One region of the Bacillus sp. OTU2372 genome, then DNA from elsewhere that is predicted to be linked to it. Evidence: riboswitches for the same ligand, from Rfam matches in the RefSeq annotation. Region 1 holds a riboswitch; the other holds the start of a gene.
The links. Region 1 has a riboswitch for S-adenosylmethionine ahead of AAHB15_RS11875 (methionine ABC transporter ATP-binding protein). Riboswitches for the same ligand answer to the same signal wherever they lie in the genome.
Positions count from the first base shown of each region.

Region 2: it holds a riboswitch for S-adenosylmethionine, as region 1 does, so the genes downstream of both, AAHB15_RS05140 (homoserine dehydrogenase) here and AAHB15_RS11875 (methionine ABC transporter ATP-binding protein) in region 1, are expected to answer to the same signal.

Region 1 covers NZ_JASATK010000005.1:243,549-249,812, reverse strand. Annotated here, with positions in the region: gene sufD (Fe-S cluster assembly protein SufD) at 1-889, opposite strand, end outside; gene sufC (Fe-S cluster assembly ATPase SufC) at 911-1,696, opposite strand; gene AAHB15_RS11885 (MetQ/NlpA family ABC transporter substrate-binding protein) at 2,076-2,915, opposite strand; gene AAHB15_RS11880 (methionine ABC transporter permease) at 2,930-3,598, opposite strand; gene AAHB15_RS11875 (methionine ABC transporter ATP-binding protein) at 3,591-4,616, opposite strand; SAM riboswitch class I at 4,747-4,853, opposite strand; gene AAHB15_RS11870 (O-acetylhomoserine aminocarboxypropyltransferase/cysteine synthase family protein) at 4,982-6,264, opposite strand, start outside.
Region 2 covers NZ_JASATK010000002.1:27,748-34,011, forward strand. Annotated here, with positions in the region: gene AAHB15_RS05135 (glycosyltransferase family 2 protein) at 1-403, opposite strand, end outside; gene AAHB15_RS05140 (homoserine dehydrogenase) at 597-1,829, opposite strand; SAM riboswitch class I at 1,924-2,033, opposite strand; gene argH (argininosuccinate lyase) at 2,363-3,739, opposite strand; gene AAHB15_RS05150 (argininosuccinate synthase) at 3,966-5,177, opposite strand; gene argF (ornithine carbamoyltransferase) at 5,266-6,243, opposite strand; gene carB (carbamoyl-phosphate synthase (glutamine-hydrolyzing) large subunit) at 6,227-6,264, opposite strand, start outside.

The DNA of each region.
Region 1 (6,264 bases):
GGTCACCACGGCCGACTACGACAGTTTTCGTATCGCCAGTTGAGCCATCGCCAAGTAAGTTTGTTGTGTTTTCAGAAATAGTATTTCCTTCGTTCATAAGGCCAAGAGCCCATTCAATCCGGGAATCTCTACCTGCTACACCACGACGGTTGACATAAGTGGTAATCCCTTTTGCCAAATAATCAACAGCCCCGTATTGGACTTTTGCATTCACATTGGCGATAACCTCAGTCAAAATATTTGCAAGAGTATTTGAGGTTTCCACTGTAGAAATGTAGTTTTCTACATATGTGACAGCACTATTATCTTCTGCCACTACAATCACATGGTTAAATAGGTTTGCCTCAGCATGATCTTGTACAAACACTGCCTGAATTGGTTCTTTAATTTCCACATTTTTCGGAATGTATAAGAAAACTCCTCCGTTTACTAATGCTGCATGAAGGGCAGTTAAACGGTTTTCATCCATATTGATGGCTTGAGTCATGTAGTACTTTTTCAAAAGGTCGCCATGTTCTCTTGCAGCTGTCAATAGATCCGTAAAGATAACACCCTTACTTTTCAGCTCTTCAGATAAAGTTAAAAAGGCAGGAGTCTGATTTCGCTGGATATAGAGATTTTTATTTTGATCCTCTACATTTATTAATGCTTTTACTTCCTCTGGAAGTGCATCTAGTGATGGATAGGCATCACTTTTGACTGTGTGCTGTTGGAATTGTGTGAAATTCCATTTCTCTATTTTGGTTTTATCAGGTCTTGGCATGGAAAGCTGTTCGAATTCGTTTAGTGCTTTAAGCCGGAATTCTTCAAACCAAGCAGGCTCATTCATTTCTTTCGAGAACGAGCGGACAAATTCCTGATCAACTGGTAATTTGGTTTCTGTTGTCATTGTAATCCTCCTAACACTCAGTTACGCTTCTTGCCCAACTGTTTCATCTTCAATGCCAAGCTCTTGTTTGATCCAGTCATATCCTTCTGCTTCTAAGCGTTGTGCCAGCTCTGGTCCGCCTGATTTAACAATACGGCCTTGCATCATAATATGCACATGGTCAGGAGTGATATAGTTTAAAAGACGTTGATAGTGCGTGATAATTAGGCAGCCGAAATCTTCTCCGCGCATTTCATTAACACCCTTTGAAACAACCTTTAGGGCATCGATATCTAGTCCAGAGTCAATTTCATCCAAGATCGCGATCTTTGGCTCAATCATCATTAATTGAAGAATCTCGTTACGCTTTTTCTCACCGCCGGAGAATCCTTCATTTAGATAACGCTGTGCCATATCCAGGTCCATTTCAAGGAATTCCATTTGCTTATCCATCTTACGAATAAATTTCATAAGCGAAATTTCGTTTCCTTCACCTAAACGGCTGTTAATCGCCGAACGTAAAAAATCGGCATTTGTGACGCCGTTAATTTCGCTTGGGTATTGCATTGCCAAAAATAGTCCTGCACGTGCGCGCTCATCTACTTCCATTTCAAGAACATCTTGTCCGTCTAGAGTAATCGAACCGCTAGTTACTTCATATTTTGGATGTCCCATAATGGCAGATGATAAGGTGGACTTACCAGTACCGTTTGGTCCCATGATTGCGTGAATTTCTCCACCCTTTATTTCAAGGTTAACACCTTTTAATATCTCTTTCCCATCAATTGCTACATGTAAATCTTTGATCGTTAAAGTTGATCCAGCCATATTTATACCTCCGAAAAGAAAGTGTTGTTAGCTTGCAATGCAAGTTTGTTTGTAGTTCTATTCTCATTTTATTCTCATTACAATCTTATAACAAATGAAATGTATTAGCAACTCTTAAACAGTAGAAACAAAGAGCTATTTTCATTAAGATAAAACTAATTGAGAATACAAACAGAACATTTGAATGAAGATTCTGATAATAACCCCTTATGTAGAATAGACCCGAATAGAATCATACCTCATTTTTTTATCATTTCCAACTGTAATAGACTATAAATACTTTTCTATTTTTACCCAATCAACCTGTTTCATGTATTCAAACAAACGAGGAAAAGCCAGTGAATCACTCACTGACTTACCCATTTTTACCTATTATATATTACTCAGAAACCGGTACAACTGCACCTTTGTATTTATCAAGGATGAAGTCTTGGATTTCTTTAGAGTGAAGAACTTCTACAAGTGTTTTGATCGCTGGTTTGGTTTCATCACCTTTACGAACCGCAATGACGTTCACATATGGAGAGTTCTTGTCTTCAATCGCGATTGAATCTTTAATTGGGTTTAAACCTGCATCAATAGCATAGTTTGAGTTGATTAAAACGGCATCGCCTTCACCGTTTTTATAGATTTGTGGTAAAAGTTTTGCTTCGTAATCTGCATCAAATACTAGTTTTTTAGGATTTTCTACAACATCTTTGATTTCTGCTTTTGTTTTATCAATGCCCGATTTTAATTTGATAAGTCCTTGTGCTTCTAATAATGAAAGCAGACGGCCGTGGTCAGCGACAGAGTTGCTCATGATTAAGTGAGCGCCAGTAGGAAGATCGCTTAGTTTCTTGTATTTCTTAGAATAAATTCCAATTGGCTCGATGTGGATACCGCCAGCATTAACGAAACCATAGCCAAACTCTTTATTTTGTGACTCCAGGTATGGAATGTGTTGGAAATAGTTTGCATCTAGCTCTTTTGACTGTAAAGCTTTGTTTGGAAGTATATAGTCTGTGAACGTCTTAATTTCTAAGTCAATACCTTTTTCTTTTAAAATTGGTTTTGCTTTTTCTAAGATTTCTGCGTGTGGAACAGTAGATGCTCCGACCACTAATTTGGTTGTGCTGCTTTTCGTGTCTGTACCTTCAGACTTGTCAGTTGATTTTCCGCATGCAGCTAATGCTAGCACAAGTGCTGCTGTTAAAACTAATGTTAACCATTTTTTCATGTTGACCTCTCCTTTTATCTTTTATCTAATTTTGAAGTGATAAAATCACCGATAAACTGAATCACAAAAACGATAATTAAAATAATAACTGTTGCAATTAGTGTAACGTCGTTCTGGTTTCTTTGGAAACCATAGTTATACGCAAGGTTCCCAAGGCCGCCGGCACCGATCGCACCTGCCATAGCTGTATACCCAACAAGAGCAATTGCGGTAACTGTGATTCCAGAAATAAGGGCTGGCATTGATTCTGGCAATAAAACTTTCCAGATAATCGTCCCAGTAGTTGCCCCCATTGATCTGGCAGCTTCAATGACCCCTTTATCAATTTCTCTAAGGCCAATTTCCACCATTCTTGCGTAAAATGGAGCCGCACCAATAATAAGAGAAGGCAATGCTGCATTTTCACCGATCATCGATCCAACTAATATGGTGGTCAGCGGGATTAATAATACAATTAAGATAATAAACGGAATCGAGCGAAAAATATTGACGATGGCACTAATCACAGCGTTGATTGGTTTGTTTTCCCAGAGGTTCCCTTTGGAAGTAAGAAATAAAACTAATCCTAGTAAGGTACCTAAAATGAAGGTTGCTACAACGGAAATACCTGCCATGTAAAGTGTATTTTTTGTTTCTTCCCACATGATTAACCAGTCAACATTTGGAAGATAATGTTTAATCATTTGTAACCACCTCCACACCTACAGCTTGAGCGCGAATGAAATCAACTGCATGGTTAACTTCCTTGTCGTCGCCATCGATATGAATGAACAGGGTTCCATATGATCCATTTTGCGTTTGCGCTATTTTGCCTTGTAAAATATTAACCGTGACCTGATGATGACGGATTAAATTTGTGATAACTGGCTGCTCAGCTGATTCACCAATAAAGGTTAATTGAACAATCTGACCAGATTGATAACGCTCAAGCAAATGATCTGCCGCTTCTTTTGTATCTTCATTCTCTGATACTTGCTGGACAAATCGCTTCGTGATTGGCTGCTGCGGATTTTTAAAGACATCCAGCACTGAACCAAGCTCAACGACCCTGCCGCTTTCCATAACAGCCACGCGGTGACAGATTTTTCGAATAACGTGCATTTCGTGTGTAATTAACACAATTGTTAAACCTAGGCGTTTATTGATATCCACCAGCAATTCGAGGATTGAATCTGTTGTCTGAGGATCTAACGCTGAAGTTGCTTCGTCACAAAGTAATACCTTTGGATTATTCGCGAGTGCCCTGGCAATTCCAACCCGTTGCTTTTGACCACCGCTAAGCTCTGATGGATAGGCGTTTTCCCGGCCTTCCAAACCAACCAGTTTAACAAGCTCTGCCACTCTTTTCTTTCTTTGCGGACCTTTAACACCGGCAATTTCTAGTGGAAAGGCAATATTTTCACTGACTGTTCTTGACCACAGTAAGTTAAAATGCTGGAAGATCATGCTGATTTCCTGACGGGCCTTGCGAAGTTCAGACCCCTTAACTTTTGATATAACACGACCTGCAACCGTAACGCTTCCTTCTGTTGGGAGCTCTAACCCATTTAGCATGCGGATTAACGTACTTTTTCCGGCACCACTATAGCCAATCACGCCGAAGATTTCTCCATCTTTAATCTCAAGGTTTACATCATCGACTGCCTTAAGTTCACCTTTTTTACCGGGAAATATTTTCCGAACATTCTGAATTGAAATCATTTGATCACCTACTTTTTATCGAAATCTTGGATATAGGGTTAACTGTAAGAGTAAAAAGAATTCTATTATTTCAGAAAAATAAAAATACCTTTCTGCGCGGGCAGAAAGGCATTATCAAAAATAAACCTTTCTCCCATCTCCCAAAGCAAACGCTTTGTGTGAATTGGCACCATTTCAATAAATATTGACGGTTGCCGGGCTTCATCGGGCACATCCCTCCACCTCTCTCGATAAGAGCTTACAGCTTCTATATTCAATTAAAACATTATATTATTTAAGTAAACTTATTATATTAACAAAAGTTATCGTATCACGGATAAAATGGGGTGTCAACGATTTTTTCTGAACATAATAGTAGGTAAAATTTAGGCATTCGCTTTTAGTGAGGTTAATCCTGTCGCAGATTCTATCGCTGTCTCAAGGTCATCCATTAAATCCTCGACATTCTCAATCCCGATGGAGAGACGGATTAAATCTTCTGATACACCGGCAGCCTTAAGTCCTTCGGCATCGAGCTGCTGATGTGTGGTGCTGGCAGGGTGAATAATTAAGCTCTTTGCGTCACCGACGTTGGCAACATGTGCCCAGAGTGTTAAGGAATTGATCAATTTTGCTCCCGCTTCTTTTCCGCCTTTAATACCAAAGACCACCATTGAGCCGGCTCCTTTAGGCAGATACTTTTCCGCTAATTGATAATCTGGATGTGAACTATGACCAGGATAGGATACCCACTCCACCGCCGGATGAGCTAATAAATAATCAACGATTTGCTTGGTATTGGCTACATGCTCCTTCATCCGCACATGAAGCGTTTCTAGCCCTAATGTAAACAGGAAGGCATTTTGCGGACTTAGTGCAGGTCCGAGATCACGTAATAATTGGACGCGCGCTTTTATGATATAGGCAATTGCCCCTAAGGCTTCTGCATAGACAAGGCCATGATAGCTGTCATCCGGGGTGGTGAAGCCTGGGAATCTTGGAGAATTCCAATCAAACTTACCGCCATCGACAATAATGCCGCCAGTTGTGGTTCCGTTGCCTAATAACCATTTAGTTGCCGAGTGAACGACAATATCGGCACCATGTTCGATTGGCCGGCAGAGATATGGTGTGGCAAAGGTATTATCAATAATTAAGGGGACCCCTGCTGCATGGGCAATGTCGGCCACTTTTTCAATATCAAGTACTCGTAAACTTGGATTACCGATGGTTTCTGCGAAGACGGCTTTTGTTTTTTCAGTGATTGCGTTGCGGAAGTTTTCCGGATTTTCTGCATCGACAAATTTTACATTGATTCCGTATTTAGGCAAGGTAACCGCTAATAAATTATAGGTTCCGCCGTAAAGATTGGAAGCAGCGACGATTTCATCGCCTGCTTCGGCGATATTTAAGATCGCGAGTGTAATGGCAGCCATGCCGCTGGCAACGGCGAGTGCTCCTACTCCTCCTTCTAATAGTGCGACGCGGTCTTCAAAAACAGTTGTCGTTGGGTTGTGAATTCTTGTGTATATGTACCCTGGTTCTACTAGACTAAACAGGTTGGCTGCATGTTCTGTATTTTTGAATTGATAGGCATTGTTTTGATAGATTGGGACAGCGCGTGCTCCTGTTACAGGATCTGGTGACAAGCCTCCATGAACACTTAGTG
Region 2 (6,264 bases), on a different contig from region 1:
TTTTTGTGTTGCGAATATAATTAAACTGAAAGGGAGGATGGTAGTTTTTTAATGCTTCTTCTGTTTGATCAGTAGATGCATCGTTAATAAAGATTACTTCCATCTTTCTAGTGTTAAAGGTTTGATACTCGAGGGAGTAAAGGGTAAATAAATTTAGTGGATACTTATTTTGTGATGGAATGATAATACTGACTTCAATCTCATGATTCGTATCATCCTGTGAGATTTTACTTGTACCTTTTTCTGAAATTTGGTCAGTATCGTTTTTTCGTTTTCTTATACTTTTTGACCACTTAAATTCGCCGCCCCAGCTTTTTTCACCAGTGCCGTCTCTTAATCTTTCCTGTTCCAAGGAATCAGAGAACAATGGATTACTTCTATTCGTTATAGACTTTGCTGTCATACGGACCTCTTCACTTCCTTTTAGATTATACTAGTCCATTTGGTCTTTATAGGATATGAGGGACAATCGTATCTGACTAAACTTATACCTAATTTAATGGTTTCTGTGCACTTTTTTGTTAACACGAATGTAAATGGTAAAAAAAAAAGAGCCGTGGGCTCTTTTTGTATAAAGGTGATAATGTTTAATTATTCTATAAAGCTACTCTTGCCGATATTTGCTCTTTTTCATATTCTCCTATAATCGGAAAAAAAATAAGTTCATTATTTTGTGTCGAGAGCGCCTCAATTTCTCCCTTTTTCCCTTTTGCAATCCATGTTCCATCTTCAACATGTTCAATCAATTTAATCGAAGGGTCAATTGCATTATTAAACAATCCAGCTAATAACCAATTTTCTTCTTTTTGCTCAAGGTCGGAAATAGCGGTATTGGTTTCACTTGTTGATAAGAGCCCTTGGCTTTCAGGCCGGTTCTGACAGACGTAGACTAAATCTTCAATAACCGCACTTGCTGTGGGATACATCCCTGCACCTGGTCCTTGTAGTGTTATTTGACCGACAATATCCGAAGAAATGTTTACTGCATTCTGAACCCCTTCGACATGATATAAAGGATGCTCATTTCCAACAAGGACTGGTTTAACAGATACCTTTAGTTGATGACTCGATTTGCTTATACTGGCAATATGTTTAAACCTAAGTCCAAGCCTTTCGGCAGTGTCGATTAATTCTCTTGTGATTGAAGTAATCCCTACCCTTTCAACTGCATGCCAATTTGGTTCTTCACCAAAGGCAAGTCTGCTTAAAATCATGGCTTTATAAAAGGCATCAAAGCCTTCTACATCATTTGTCGGGTTGGCCTCAGCAAAGCCGTTTTCTTGTGCTGCTCGTAAAGCTTGGGCAAAAGAAAGCTTCTTCTCTCGCATTTCCGTTAAAATGAAATTCGATGTTCCATTTAAAATACCTTGAACTTGCTGAACACGATTTACATTTAATAATTGTCTTAATGTTTGAATAACCGGAATTCCTCCAGCTACAGTGGCTTCATATCCAACAGAGACATGATGCTCTTTTGCAAGTTCAAGCAGTTCTTGTCCATAGTGTGCGAACATTTCCTTATTTGCTGTAATAATATGACAGCCACGCTCAATGGCTTTCTTTAAAAATATGTATGTTGGGTCTTTATCAACAATGGCTTCGACAACAACATCAAGCTGTGGCAAATTTAGTATATCCGTAAATTCTGTTGTAACTAATACATCTTTGTTAATGTCCCGCTCCTTTTGCTTGTTCTTGATTAGTATGGCAGCCACCTCTACCTTCTTGCCTAAAACGGCTGTCAGTTCTTCCGCATGTGATTGAATCGTTCGATAAAACCCTTCACCAACAGTCCCAAACCCGAGGATTGCCACTTTAATTACAGACATGTTGATCCACCCTTCTTATTATATTTGCATGATCTTTATCAGTTTTTCTAATAAATGAAGAAAAGCCCTCTTATAAGAAGAGGGCTAATTCCTCCTCTTATCTTTCAGGCTAAATAACCTGCAGGAATTAGCACCTTTTCAAGGAATACCTTGATGGTTGCCGGGCTTCATCGGGCCTAGTCCCTCCGCCTCTCTGGATAAGAGTTATATTTTATTTTCATTTAAATTACCAAGTTAAGTTATAAAAAATATTCTAGTTTAATTATTATTAAATGTCAATATATTCTTTTAATTCGATTATTTGATGAACAAAAGCACAAGCGCCTTGAACAGCCCCGACAAGCATAAGAAGCTCAGGGAAAGAAGGCGTTCTTTGCCTTCATTCCCTGAGTGGCTGTAGACCATCGAGGGGCTAGGCGCTGGAGCTGGACGTTGAGAGTCCTTTTATTAACAGTTATCCAAAAGCGAAAATTTTATAATTTCCTAAACGAAAATAAAAACCCGCCGTTTGGCGAGCCTTAAAATTATCATGGTTATCTTTGAAGTTTTCCCTGTGCAAGGCGTATTTGATTTTCCACTTGTTCTGGGGCGGTGCCGCCAAAGCTGTTTCTAACCGCGACTACATGCTCAGGAGCCAATACCTTGTATATATCTTCTTCAAATAAAGGACTAAAGCTTTGATATTCTTCAAAACTTAAATCAAGTAAAAACTTATTGGCTTGAATTGAATATAAGACTATTTTCCCAATCACTTCGTGTGCCTCACGGAATGGCAAGCCCTTTCTAACCAAATAATCAGCAATATCCGTTGCATTGGAAAAATCATTATTGATCGCCTTTCGCATCACATCTTTGTTGACAGTCATCGACTCAATCATTGGAGCTAACAGCTTTAATGACCCTTCAAGAGTCTCTACCGTATCAAACATGCCTTCTTTATCTTCTTGTAAATCTTTATTATAAGCAAGCGGCAAGCCTTTAAGTACGGTTAACAATCCAATTAAGTTGCCGTAAGCCCTTCCTGTTTTACCACGAAGTAATTCTGGTACATCCGGGTTTTTCTTTTGAGGCATGATACTTGAACCTGTACAGAATGAATCATCAAGTTCAACAAACTGGAATTCTTGGCTGGACCAAATGACTAATTCCTCAGAAAATCTTGAAATATGTGTCATAATAATAGACCCAATCGATAAAAATTCCAAAATAAAATCACGGTCACTCACTGCATCCATACTATTTGGATATATGGTTTCAAAGCCTAATATTTCTGCGACTCGTTCACGATTGATTGGAAATGTTGTCCCTGCTAGTGCTCCGGAACCTAGTGGCAGCCAATTAACTCGTTTAAGTGAATCCATAAGTCTCTCTTTATCACGTTCAAACATCCAAAAATAAGCCATTAGGTGATGTGCAAAGGAAACTGGCTGGGCCCGCTGCAAGTGTGTGTACCCTGGAATTAATGTGTGAATGTTCTCTTTTGCCTGCCCAATTAATGCCTGTTGGACATCTTCAATTAACTTAATTAGTTCAGTCGTTTTAGTTCTTAAGTATAGATGCATATCAGTAGCTACTTGGTCATTGCGGCTGCGCCCTGTATGAAGCTTGCCGCCTACAGGTCCGATTTTTTCAATTAAGAGCTTTTCAATATTCATATGAATATCTTCATCTTCAACTAAAAACTCAACTTCGTTAGCATCCACCATTTTCTTTATAGCAAGAAGGCCGTCCTTTATTTTACTAGCATCTTCCATCGGAATAATCCCGCATTCTCCCAGCATTTGAACATGCGCCATACTTCCGGCAATATCTTCTTTCGCTAACTTTTGATCAAAGGAAATTGATGCTGTAAATTCTTCAACGAGCTTATTGGTTTCTTTCGTAAAACGGCCGCCCCATAACTTCGACATTACTGTTCCTCCTTAAATAAGAAAAGCGCAAGCGCCTTGGTCAGCCCCGACAAGCACAAGACAAGCCGGCCGAAAGGTTGCTTTTTAACCTTTTGGACGGATTGACTTGTGACCTCGAGGGGCTAGGCGCTGGAGCTAGACAATTCTCAAAGTCAATTTCTATATTATCTTATCTACAAATAAAGAAGAGAGCCCCCGAAAATGGATTCGAGGGCAATCCGGATTATTATTTTAAAATCGTTTCTTTGTTATTTACTTCAGAATACACCTTAGTTGGCAGCCCCCAAAGCTTGATAAAGCCAACAGCGGCATTATGATCAAAAGCATCTCCTTTAGCATAGGTTGCTAATTCTTCATTGTAAAGGCTGTGTGGTGATTTACGTCCAACCACTGTATGAGTTCCTTTAAACAATTTAACACGGATTGTACCAGAAACTACCTTTTGTGTCTCATCAATAAAAGCATCAAGTGCTGGTTTAATCGGTGAGTACCAAAGACCTTCATAAATAATCTTCGCCATTTGCTGTTCAACCTGTGTCTTAAATTGGGTAACCTCACGAGTTAGCGTTAAAAACTCTAATTCCTTATGAGCATTAATTAAAATTAATGCAGCAGGGTTTTCGTACACTTCTCTAGATTTAATCCCTACTAATCTATTTTCAATATGGTCGATACGGCCTACTCCATGCTTACCGCCAAGCGTATTAAGTGTTTCAATAAGCTGAACAAGTGGAAGCTTTTCGCCATTCAGTGCAACTGGAACCCCTTGTTCAAATTCGATTTCAATATATTCAGGTGCATCTGGTGTCAATTCAATTGGATTAGTCCAGTCAAATGCTGCTTCCGGAGCTTCTGCCCAGGGATCTTCGAGAACTCCTGCCTCGCAGGCACGTCCCCAGATATTGGCATCAATAGAAAATGGATTGTCTAAATTTACTGGAATAGGAATCCCGTTTTCTTCCGCGTATTTAATTTCCTCGTCACGGGTCATTCCCCACTCACGAACAGGTGCAACCACTTTTAAACTAGGATTTAATGCTTGGATGGATACCTCAAAGCGGACTTGGTCATTCCCTTTACCTGTACAACCGTGGGCAACAGCCATTGCTCCTTCTTTTTCCGCAACTTCTACCAATAATTTAGAAATAAGCGGTCTTGATAGAGCTGACGATAACGGGTATTTACCTTCATATAAACAATTAGCCTTTAAAGCTGGTAAAATATATTCTTTTGCTAACAATTCTTTTGCATCTATCATATACGCTTTCGAAGCGCCAACTTTTAATGCTTTATTTTTAATAGCTTCTAAGTCTTTACCTTCACCGACATCTAAACCCAACGCAATTACATCATAACCGTACTTTTCTTGGATCCATTTTACTGATACAGATGTATCTAAACCGCCTGAGTATGCTAATACAATCTTTTCCTTAGTCATTTTTATCTTAACTCTCCTTGAATACTTTATGGATTTTTATTCATTCGATAGAATGATTATACAACACATCTCATAAAAAAGGAACCCATTATGATAGTAAAAGTTTTAAAATTGCTTTTTGAGCATGTAAACGGTTTTCAGCCTCATCGAATACAACTGAATGTGGTCCATCAATAATCTCACTCGTAACCTCTTCACCACGGTGTGCCGGTAAACAATGTAAAAAGATAAAATCGTTATTAGCATGGCTGCATAATTCCTCATTGACTTGAAAGCCTTGGAATGCTTTTAAACGGATGGCAGTTTCCTCTTCCTGCCCCATGCTGGTCCAAACATCTGTGACAACCACATCAGCATTCTTTATCGCTTCATAAGGATCATTTGTAATCGTAACCGCGCTTCCCGTTTCCTTGCCAGCTTGGATGGCTCTTTCAGTAATTTCCTCATTAGGCAGATAGCCCGCAGGACTTGCAATACTGATATTCATCCCGACTTTTACGGCCCCTTCCATTAGAGAATGAGCCATATTATTATTTCCATCACCAATATAACAAAGCTTTAAGCCTGCCAACTTCCCTTTATGCTCAAGGATAGTTAGCAGATCTGCAAGCACCTGGGTTGGGTGCTGCAGGTCTGTTAATCCATTAATGACAGGTACTGTGGCATGAGAGGCTAACTCTTCAACAGACTCATGCGAAAATGTTCGAATCATAATTCCATCAATATAACGGGACAATACCTTCGCGGTATCAGAAATGCTCTCGCCGCGGCCGAGCTGAATATCCCTTGAACTTAAAAAGATTGCATGTCCTCCTAACTGCAGCATCCCTACTTCAAAGGAAACCCTTGTTCGAGTCGAGGATTTTTCAAAAATCATGCCCAATACCTTCCCGCTTAAGAATGGATGGGGTTTACCTTGTTTTTGCATTCTTTTTAATTCAACTGCTTCATCTAGCAAACAAAGGACTTGATCGGTGCTGTAATCAGCTAGCTGTAAAAAATCAATACCTTTAAATGTTTGTTTATTGCTGATGCTTTTTCCGTCCGTATTAATTGCTTCTAACATGAACGGCACCTTCTTTCTCAT